One region of the Cedecea sp. NFIX57 genome, then DNA from elsewhere that is predicted to be linked to it. Evidence: predicted binding sites of a transcription regulator. Region 1 holds the regulator's gene; the other holds the start of a gene.
What was found. The regulator sigma-54, encoded in region 1, starts transcription at its own class of promoters, with help from an activator protein. The targets are predictions, from matches to a motif close to GTTGGCACANNTTTCGCTNT.
Positions count from the first base shown of each region.

Region 1 (4,587 bases):
TCGCTATTATTACTGGAAGGAAAGCAAAGCTGCTGGAAGAACGCTGCACAACGTTGGGCATTACCCATCTCTATCAAGGTCAATCAGATAAGCTTGTGGCGTTTCAGGATTTGCTGTCAAAGGTTGCGCTGTCTCCCGATCAGGTGGCCTATATTGGCGATGACTTGATCGACTGGCCAGTCATGGAACGAGTCGGTTTAAGCGTTGCCGTTGCTGATGCTCACCCATTATTGACGCCAAAAGCGGATTATGTGACCAGAATTAGCGGTGGGCGAGGTGCAGTGCGGGAAATCTGCGATCTTCTGTTGATGGCGCAAGGCAAGCTTGATGAGGCTAAAGGGCAATCCATATGAGCAAGACCAAACGTTGGATTATTTTCCTGCTCGCCATTGCGGCATTAGTGCTTATCGGCCTGAATCTGACGGAGAAGGACGAACCTAGCGTAACCGTTAACAACGACACGCCGACTTACCAAAGCGAATTCTCCACAACGGTCGTATACAACCCGCAGGGCGCGTTGAACTATAAGCTTATTGCTCAACACGTTGAATACTTTTCCGATACTGGCATTTCATGGTTCACTAAGCCGGTCATGACTCAGTACGATGAAAATAAAATCGCCACATGGGAAATTCACGCGGATCGCGCCAAACTTACCGATGATAAAATGCTTTATTTGTACGGCAACGTCATCGTCACAGCGCTAACGCCTGATTCTCAGTTACGCAAAATCACGACGGATAATGCGCAGGTGAATTTAATCACTCAGGATGTCGCTTCTGACGATCTTGTTACCCTGTACGGCACCACATTTAACTCCAGTGGCCTGAAAATGCGTGGCAATTTACGCAGCCAAACTGCACAGCTGATTGAAAAGGTTAAGACCTCTTATGAAATCCAAAATAAACAAACTCAGCCTTAAACTTGTTCTGCTTGGTTCGCTCTTTGCCGCACCTTTGTCTGCCTGGGCACTGACGGGTGATACCGACCAACCTATTCATATCGAATCCGACCAGCAGTCTCTCGATATGCAGGGCAACGTCGTCACCTTCACCGGCAATGTGGTTGTGACCCAGGGCACGATCAAAATCAACGCCGATAAAGTCGTTGTGACCCGCCCAGGCGGTGAACAAGGCAAAGAGGTGATTGATGGCTATGGTAACCCTGCTACTTTCTATCAAATGCAGGACAACGGTAAGCCGGTAAAAGGCCACGCCTCAACCATGCATTATGAATTGGCTAAAGACTTCGTTGTGCTGACCGGCAACGCTTACCTTGAACAACTGGACAGCAACATCACCGGCGACAAAATCACCTACCTGGTGAAAGAGCAAAAAATGCAGGCGTTTAGCGAGAAAGGCAAACGCGTGACCACCGTACTGGTACCGTCTCAGTTGCAAAACAAAAACGGCCAGCAACCGGCACCGAAAAAGAGTAACTGATTCGTTATGGCAACTTTAATTGCGAAAAACCTGGCCAAAGCCTACAAAGGCCGCCGCGTAGTCGAAGACGTCAGCCTGACCGTTAAATCAGGTGAAATTGTGGGGTTACTCGGGCCGAACGGTGCCGGTAAAACTACGACGTTTTACATGGTGGTGGGGATCGTGCCACGCGATGCGGGCAACATCATTATTGATGAAGAAGACATCAGCTTACTGCCACTACATGCTCGCGCGCGTCGCGGCATCGGTTATTTGCCGCAGGAAGCGTCCATTTTCCGTCGCCTGAGCGTATTTGATAACCTGATGGCGGTACTGCAGATTCGTGACGATCTTACGTCAGAGCAGCGTGACGATCGCGCTAACGAGCTGATGGAAGAGTTCCACATTTCGCACCTGCGCAACAACCTTGGGCAGTCGCTCTCCGGCGGTGAACGTCGCCGCGTTGAAATCGCCCGCGCGCTGGCGGCCAACCCGAAATTCATTTTGCTGGATGAACCCTTTGCCGGGGTTGACCCTATTTCCGTTATTGATATCAAACGCATCATCGAGCACCTGCGTGACAGCGGCCTCGGCGTGTTGATTACCGATCATAACGTCCGCGAGACGCTGGCCGTCTGCGAACGCGCTTACATCGTTAGTCAGGGGCATCTGATTGCCCACGGCACACCGGAAGAAATCCTTGAAGACGAGCAAGTTAAGCGAGTCTATCTGGGCGAAGAGTTCAGACTCTGATAGGGTGGGAAGTCTTACACGACTTATTTGAGGAAGTTTGCTCTGAACATGAAGCAAGGTTTGCAATTACGGCTTAGCCAACAACTTGCTATGACGCCCCAGCTGCAGCAGGCCATTCGTCTGCTACAGCTCTCAACGTTAGAGCTTCAGCAAGAACTCCAGCAGGCACTGGACAGTAATCCATTGCTTGAGCAAACCGACCTGCATGATGAGATCGATACTCAGGAAATGCCTGAGAGCGAAGCAATGGATACCCGTGAAGCCCTCGAGCAGAAAGAAATGCCCGATGAGCTGCCTCTGGATGCCAGTTGGGATGAAATTTACACCGCCGGTACCCCTTCAGGGACAGGAACGGACTATCTGGACGATGAGCTACCGATCTACCAGGGTGAAACGACCCAGTCACTCCAGGATTACCTGATGTGGCAGGTCGATCTGACACCATTTTCCGATACGGATGCCGCTATTGCGACGTCTATTGTCGATGCGGTGGATGAAACCGGGTATCTCACTGTTCCACTGGAAGACATTCTCGAGAGCCTGGGCCACGACGATGTCAGCCTTGACGAAGTGGAAGCCGTCCTCAAACGTATCCAACGTTTTGATCCCGTCGGCGTTGCCGCGCGGGATTTACGCGATTGCCTGCTGATTCAGCTTTCTCAATACGCCAAAGAGACCCCATGGCTGGCGGAAGCCCGGCTTATCGTTAGCGATCATTTAGATCTGCTGGCAAATCATGACTTCCGGACGTTGATGCGCGTCACGCGTATCAAAGAGGACGCGCTTAAAGAGGCCATGTGCCTGATTCAGTCTCTTGATCCCCGCCCTGGCCAGTCGATCCAAACGGGTGAACCTGAGTACGTTATCCCTGATGTACTGGTGCGCAAACACCTGGCGCGCTGGGTTGTAGAGCTTAACGCAGACAGCATCCCGCGTCTCAAAATCAACCAGCAATATGCAGCCATGAGCGGCAATACGCGCAATGACAGTGACTCGCAGTTCATCCGCAGTAACCTGCAGGAAGCGAAATGGTTGATCAAAAGCCTGGAAAGCCGCAATGATACGCTATTGCGCGTGAGCCGCTGCATTGTCGAACAGCAGCAGGCCTTCTTTGAGCACGGTGAAGAGCACATGAAGCCGATGGTGCTGGCCGATATTGCTCAGGCGGTGGACATGCATGAGTCGACAATCTCCAGGGTGACCACTCAGAAATATTTGCATAGCCCACGCGGCATCTTTGAATTGAAATATTTCTTCTCCAGCCACGTCAATACCGAAGGCGGCGGTGAAGCCTCCTCCACGGCAATTCGGGCGCTGGTGAAGAAGTTAATAGCTGCGGAAAACCCCGCCAAACCGCTGAGCGACAGTAAGTTAACCTCAATGCTGTCAGATCAAGGTATCATGGTGGCGCGCCGCACAGTTGCGAAGTACCGAGAGTCTTTATCCATTCCACCGTCAAACCAGCGTAAACAGCTGGTGTGACTTCACCGATAAGGAAGACACTATGCAGCTCAACATTACGGGACAAAACGTCGAGATCACTGAGGCACTACGTGAATTTCTGAACTCGAAATTTGCCAAACTGGAGCAGTACTTCGAAAGAATCAACCAGGTCTATATTGTATTAAAGGTGGAAAAAGTCACCCATACAGCGGATGCTACGCTGCATGTGAACGGTGGAGAACTGCATGCCAGTGCCGAAGGCCAGGACATGTATGCGGCGATTGACGGCCTGATTGATAAACTGGCCCGACAGTTAACGAAACACAAAGATAAACTAAAACAACACTGATAATCCGGGCATCCGATGTGCATATGGCCGGCCCGCTGCTTAAGTAGCGGGCCGTTTGCACAAAAGTGCTTAGGTGAACTTATGATGAACAACGATTCCGCTCTACAACTGAGCAATGTCCTTAACCAGGAATGTACTCGCAGTGGCGTCCACTGCCAGAGTAAAAAACGTGCGCTGGAAATCATCAGCGAACTGGCAGCCAAGCAGCTTGGTCTTCCACCACAGGTCGTTTTCGAAGCCGTACTGACCCGTGAACGTATGGGCAGTACCGGCATTGGCAACGGCATCGCTATTCCTCACGGTAAACTGGAGGAAGATACGCTCCGCGCCGTTGGCGTCTTTGTTCAACTGGAAACGCCAATCGCTTTTGATGCCATCGACAATCAACCGGTTGACCTGTTATTTGCGCTGCTGGTACCGGCTGACCAGACAAAAACTCACCTGCACACGCTTTCCCTGGTGGCCAAGCGTCTGGCGGATAAAACTATTTGTCGCAGACTGCGCTCAGCCAGCAGCGACGAAGAGCTTTACCAGATAATTACTGAAACAGAAGTCGATCACGACGGCGAAAACGAATAATCGGCGCGTTTGATGTCTCAGACAGATAAATCGGGGGAATGA
Region 1 covers NZ_FXAS01000008.1:85,988-90,574, forward strand. Annotated here, with positions in the region: gene kdsC (3-deoxy-manno-octulosonate-8-phosphatase KdsC) at 1-353, shown strand, start outside; gene lptC (LPS export ABC transporter periplasmic protein LptC) at 350-922, shown strand; gene lptA (lipopolysaccharide ABC transporter substrate-binding protein LptA) at 891-1,442, shown strand; gene lptB (LPS export ABC transporter ATP-binding protein) at 1,449-2,174, shown strand; gene rpoN (RNA polymerase factor sigma-54) at 2,223-3,656, shown strand; gene hpf (ribosome hibernation promoting factor) at 3,679-3,966, shown strand; gene ptsN (PTS IIA-like nitrogen regulatory protein PtsN) at 4,048-4,545, shown strand.

Region 2 (4,587 bases), on a different contig from region 1:
AGCGGCATCTCCGGCGTTTTCACCTTGACCAGCATCGCCGGAAGGGAAAGCGTGTCACTCGCACCGAGCAGGTTTTTTGCCAGCGTCATGGCGCTGAGCTGAATCGGCTGCAGGAACGGCAGCACTTTACCGTCTATTTCTGCGCAGTCGCCGAGGGCATAAATATCCGGGTCAGACGTTTGCAACTGGCTGTTCACCTTGATGCCCCGGTTAACCTCAAGCCCTGCATGCTGCGCCAGCCCAACGTTCGGGCGCAGGCCGATGGCAGAGACTACCGCATCGACTTGCAGCTTACGTCCGTTGTTGAGCGTGGCGCACAGCCCTGACTCCATCTGGCTCACCGCTTCCAGACGCTGGTTGAACAGCAGCTCGACGCCCATCTCGTTCAGGCGGGACTGCAGGCGGCCGCTAACCTCTGCCGGAAGCAGCGATGCCATCAGGTGGCTGGCGTTATCCACCAGCACAACTTCTTTGCCCGCGCGGCAGAAGTCCATCGCCAGCTCGCTGCCGATCAGCCCTCCGCCGAGGATCATCACCCGCCGGGCGTCACGCAGCCGGGCTTCGCAGGCCTGATATTCCTGCTGGCTGTTGAGCGTCGTCATCAGCTCTTTGCCGGCAACGGGCGGCAACAGGGCGGAAGAGCCGGTCGCCAGCACCAGTTTGTCGTAGTGCCATTGTCGTTCGCCGCAGTTGACCAGTTTGTTTTTGGGGTCGAGGCTGCTGACCCAGCTATTGGCGTGCAGGGTCAGGTTGAACTGCTCCGCAAACGCGCCAGCCTGCTGGCGGGTCATCGCTTCGGCTCCCTGATTTAAACTGATGACGTGGCTCAGGTCCGGTTTGTTGTACTCGTCGGCGCTGTCGGCGGCAATCAGCCGGATGGGCACCTCTGCGCTGTGTTTGCGAATATTTTTCACCAACTGGCGGGCGGCAAAGCCCGAGCCGACTATCACAATGCCATTGTTCATTTGGCCTCCGTTGCCAGTTCGTCGAAGACATCTTTGCCCAGCGAACATTCAGGGCACAGGAAACTGTCAGGCACTTCGCTCCACGGCGTGCCTGGCTCAACGGCCTGCATTGGTTCACCCTGGGTCGGATCGTAAATCCACTGGCAAACGCTGCACTGCATGCAGGGGCCGAGGTCGGCGCCGGTGGATTCTGCTTTTGCTTCTTCGGCTATCGAATCGGCGGTGATTGCAGCCTGAGCCACCGGCAGCGGGGAAAGCGCCCACTGGCGGGCGATTTCGCGGCCATGCTCGCGGCAAAGCTCCAGTGCGTTGCCGTCCGGGCGCCATTTCGCCTTCAGGCTGAGGGACATTTCAAACCCCGCGTCCTGCAGGCGGGTGGAAAGACGATCGACCGCGCCGCCGCTCCAGCCGTGGGAGCCGAAGGCGCTGGCGCGTTTGTTGCGAAAGCGCAGCCCGGTGATCTCTTCCACCAGCCCGGCGATTTTCGGCATCATCACGTTGTTCATGGTGGAGGTGCCGACCAGCACGCCTTTGGAGCGGAACACGTTGGTCAAAATTTCGTTTTTATCGCTGCGGGCCACGTTGAAGATTTTCACCGCCACGCGCGGGTCAACTTCGTGAATGCCCTGGGCAATGGCGTCCGCCATCATGCGGGTATTGTTCGACATGGTGTCGTAGAACAGCGTGATGCGGTCTTCCTGGTAATCGGCCGCCCATTTCAGGTACAGCTCAACGATTTGCGTTGGGTTGTCGCGCCAGACCACGCCGTGGGAGGTGGCAATCATCTCCACCGGCAGGTTGAAGCCGAGGATTTCGGTGATTTTTGGCGTTACCAGGCGGCTGAACGGCGTCAGGATGTTGGCGTAGTAGCGCTGGCACTGTTCGAACAGCTCAGTCTGATCCACTTCGTCGTTAAACAGGTGTTCATCGCAGTAATGCTGGCCGAAGGCGTCGTTGCTGAACAGCACCGCATCGCCGGTCAAGTAGGTCATCATGCTGTCCGGCCAGTGCAGCATCGGCGTTTCAACGAAGATCAGCTGTTTGCCATTGCCGATGTCCAGGCTGTCGCCGGTTTTCACTACCTTAAAGTTCCACTCCGGGTGATGGTGATGGCCATTAATGGAGTCGATGCCGTTGGCGGTGCAGTAGATTGGTGTGTGCGGGATGCGTGACATCAGCTCGGTCAGCGCCCCCGCATGGTCTTCTTCCGCGTGGTTGATAATGATGTAGTCGAGCGTGTTAAGGTCGATTTCACGCTCAAGGTTTTGCACAAACTCGCGGCTGAACTTGTGGTCGACGGTGTCGATCAGGACAGTTTTTTCTTCGCGAATGAGGTAGCTGTTGTAGCTGCTGCCGCGCAGCGTTTTATATTCCGTGCCGTGAAAATCACGCACTTCCCAGTCACGTTGCCCAACCCACTGAATGTTGTTTTTAACCTGAATAGCCATTGAGAACCTCATTGATGTCATAGCGTTAAGTGCTTCAATGAGTGTGTTATTGCGAGTATCGTGCCAGTTTTTTAATGCTTTGATTTTTAATGTTTTGTTGTTTTGTGGGGGTTGTGGTGTTGTCATAATGACATTGTTTTTTTTAGTCATAATGACTCTGGTGTTTGTCATTTTGACTACTCAGGCGTAAGCTGAACGCCCCGCGTTTCCGGAGCCTCCCCATGAGCCTGTCGATGTCTTCTCTCGCCGCCATTGCAATCGAACTGCAGAGCGGCATCAGCCATTCCGATCGCTTTACCCGCGTTATCCGAACCCTGAGGACGCTGCTAGGTGGCGATGCCACGGCGCTGCTGCGCTACGAGTCGCGACATTTCTATCCGTTGGCGATAGATGGCCTTGCCATCGACGTGCTGGGGCGGCGCTTTGCCGTGGACGCCCATCCGCGGCTGGAGGCCATTGCCCGCGCAGGAGACGTGGTACGTTTCCCGGCCGACAGCGAACTGCCCGATCCGTATGACGGCCTGATTCCAGACCATGAAGAACTCAAGGTTCACGCCTGTCTGGGGCTGCCATTGTTTGCTGATCAGACGCTTATCGGCGCGCTGACCGTGGACGGCATGGATCCTTATCAGTTCGACAGCTTCAGCGATGAAGAACTCAGGCTGATTGGCGTGCTGGCGTCCGGGGCGCTGAACAATGCTTTACTGCTGGAACAGCTTGAAAAGCAAACGCCGGAAGGTATGGTGCAGCCCGCTATTGCACGTGAAGCAGCCGGGGAGATGATTGGCCGCTCAACTGGCATCATTCAGCTGAAAAAAGAGATCGAGATTGTTGCCAGTTCCGATCTGAACGTGCTGATTACCGGCGAGACGGGCGTGGGGAAAGAGCTGGTGGCGCGCGCGATTCACGCTGGATCGGCCAGGGCGGCAAGTCCGCTGGTTTACCTAAACTGTGCCGCGCTGCCGGAAAGCGTGGCGGAGAGTGAACTGTTCGGCCATGTGAAAGGAGCTTTTACCGGGGCGATTCATCACCGCACCGGCAAGTTTGAAATGGCGGATAACGGCACGCTGTTTCTCGATGAAATCGGTGAATTACCGCTGGCGCTGCAGGCCAAGCTGCTGCGCGTGCTGCAGTACGGCGATATACAACGAGTGGGGGACGACCGCAGCCAGCGTGTGGATGTGCGGGTACTGGCCGCGACTAACCGCGATCTGCGCCAACAGGTGCTGGCCGGTGAATTCCGCGCCGACCTGTTTCACCGCCTGAGCGTCTTTCCGCTGCAGGTTCCGCCGCTGCGCGAGCGGGGAGAGGACATTGCGCTGCTGGCCGGTTTTTTCTGCGAGCAAAGCCGCGTGAAGATGGGCCTGAAACAGGTTGTGCTTAGCGAATCGGCTCGGATACTTCTGGCGCAGTATGGCTGGCCGGGGAATATTCGCGAGCTGGAACACGCCATTTATCGCGCGATTGTACTGGCTCGTGCCGGTTATCCGCAGGGCGAGCTTGTGCTTCAGCCTCAGCATTTCCAGCTTTCTGGCCAGCGGGATGTGGTAGCCCACGAGCCAGAAACTTCGCCTGTAGAAACCCCTTTTGTCAGCCTGCGGGAAGCGACCGATGAGTTTCAGCGCGGCCGGGTTATTGAAGCGCTTGCCCGCAATGGCAATAACTGGGCGGCCAGCGCCCGGCAGCTCGGCGTCGACGTGGCCAACTTTCACCGGCTGGCGAAGCGGCTGGGGGTGAAGTCACCGCGAGGGAGTACCTCTTAACTTCAACCGCAGATAAATTCATCATACAAACTCGTTGTTTAGCGGCGAAGCGGCGCGGATAATCGCTGTGTATTTTTATATATAACGAGGATGCTATGGCTTTGACTTCAGCACGCAGCGCGGGCGCCCTGGCGCTTTGCTCACTTCTTTTCAGCGCCCAGGCGCTGGCTTCATCCGATATTCGCGTCACCTATGCAGGTTCGATGGGCAAGGTAATGGACCAGTCCCTCGGCCCGGCCTTTGCCAAAGCAAACCACGGTGATTACCAGGGACAGGGGCAGGGTGCTTACGGAATGGCGCGGCTGCTCGCCAGCAAGAAAATTACCGCCGATGTGTTTGTCTCTATTACCCCTGGCTCTATGCAAATTCTGAAAGATGCCGGACTGATTGACGATGCCGTGCCGGTGGCCA
Region 2 covers NZ_FXAS01000023.1:62,640-67,226, reverse strand. Annotated here, with positions in the region: gene norW (NADH:flavorubredoxin reductase NorW) at 1-965, opposite strand, end outside; gene norV (anaerobic nitric oxide reductase flavorubredoxin) at 962-2,413, opposite strand; gene norR (nitric oxide reductase transcriptional regulator NorR) at 2,635-4,176, shown strand; gene B9Y90_RS18525 (extracellular solute-binding protein) at 4,272-4,587, shown strand, end outside.
Region 2: a site for sigma-54 is predicted at 2,462-2,481, ahead of norV (anaerobic nitric oxide reductase flavorubredoxin). Genes of this name have one in related genera too.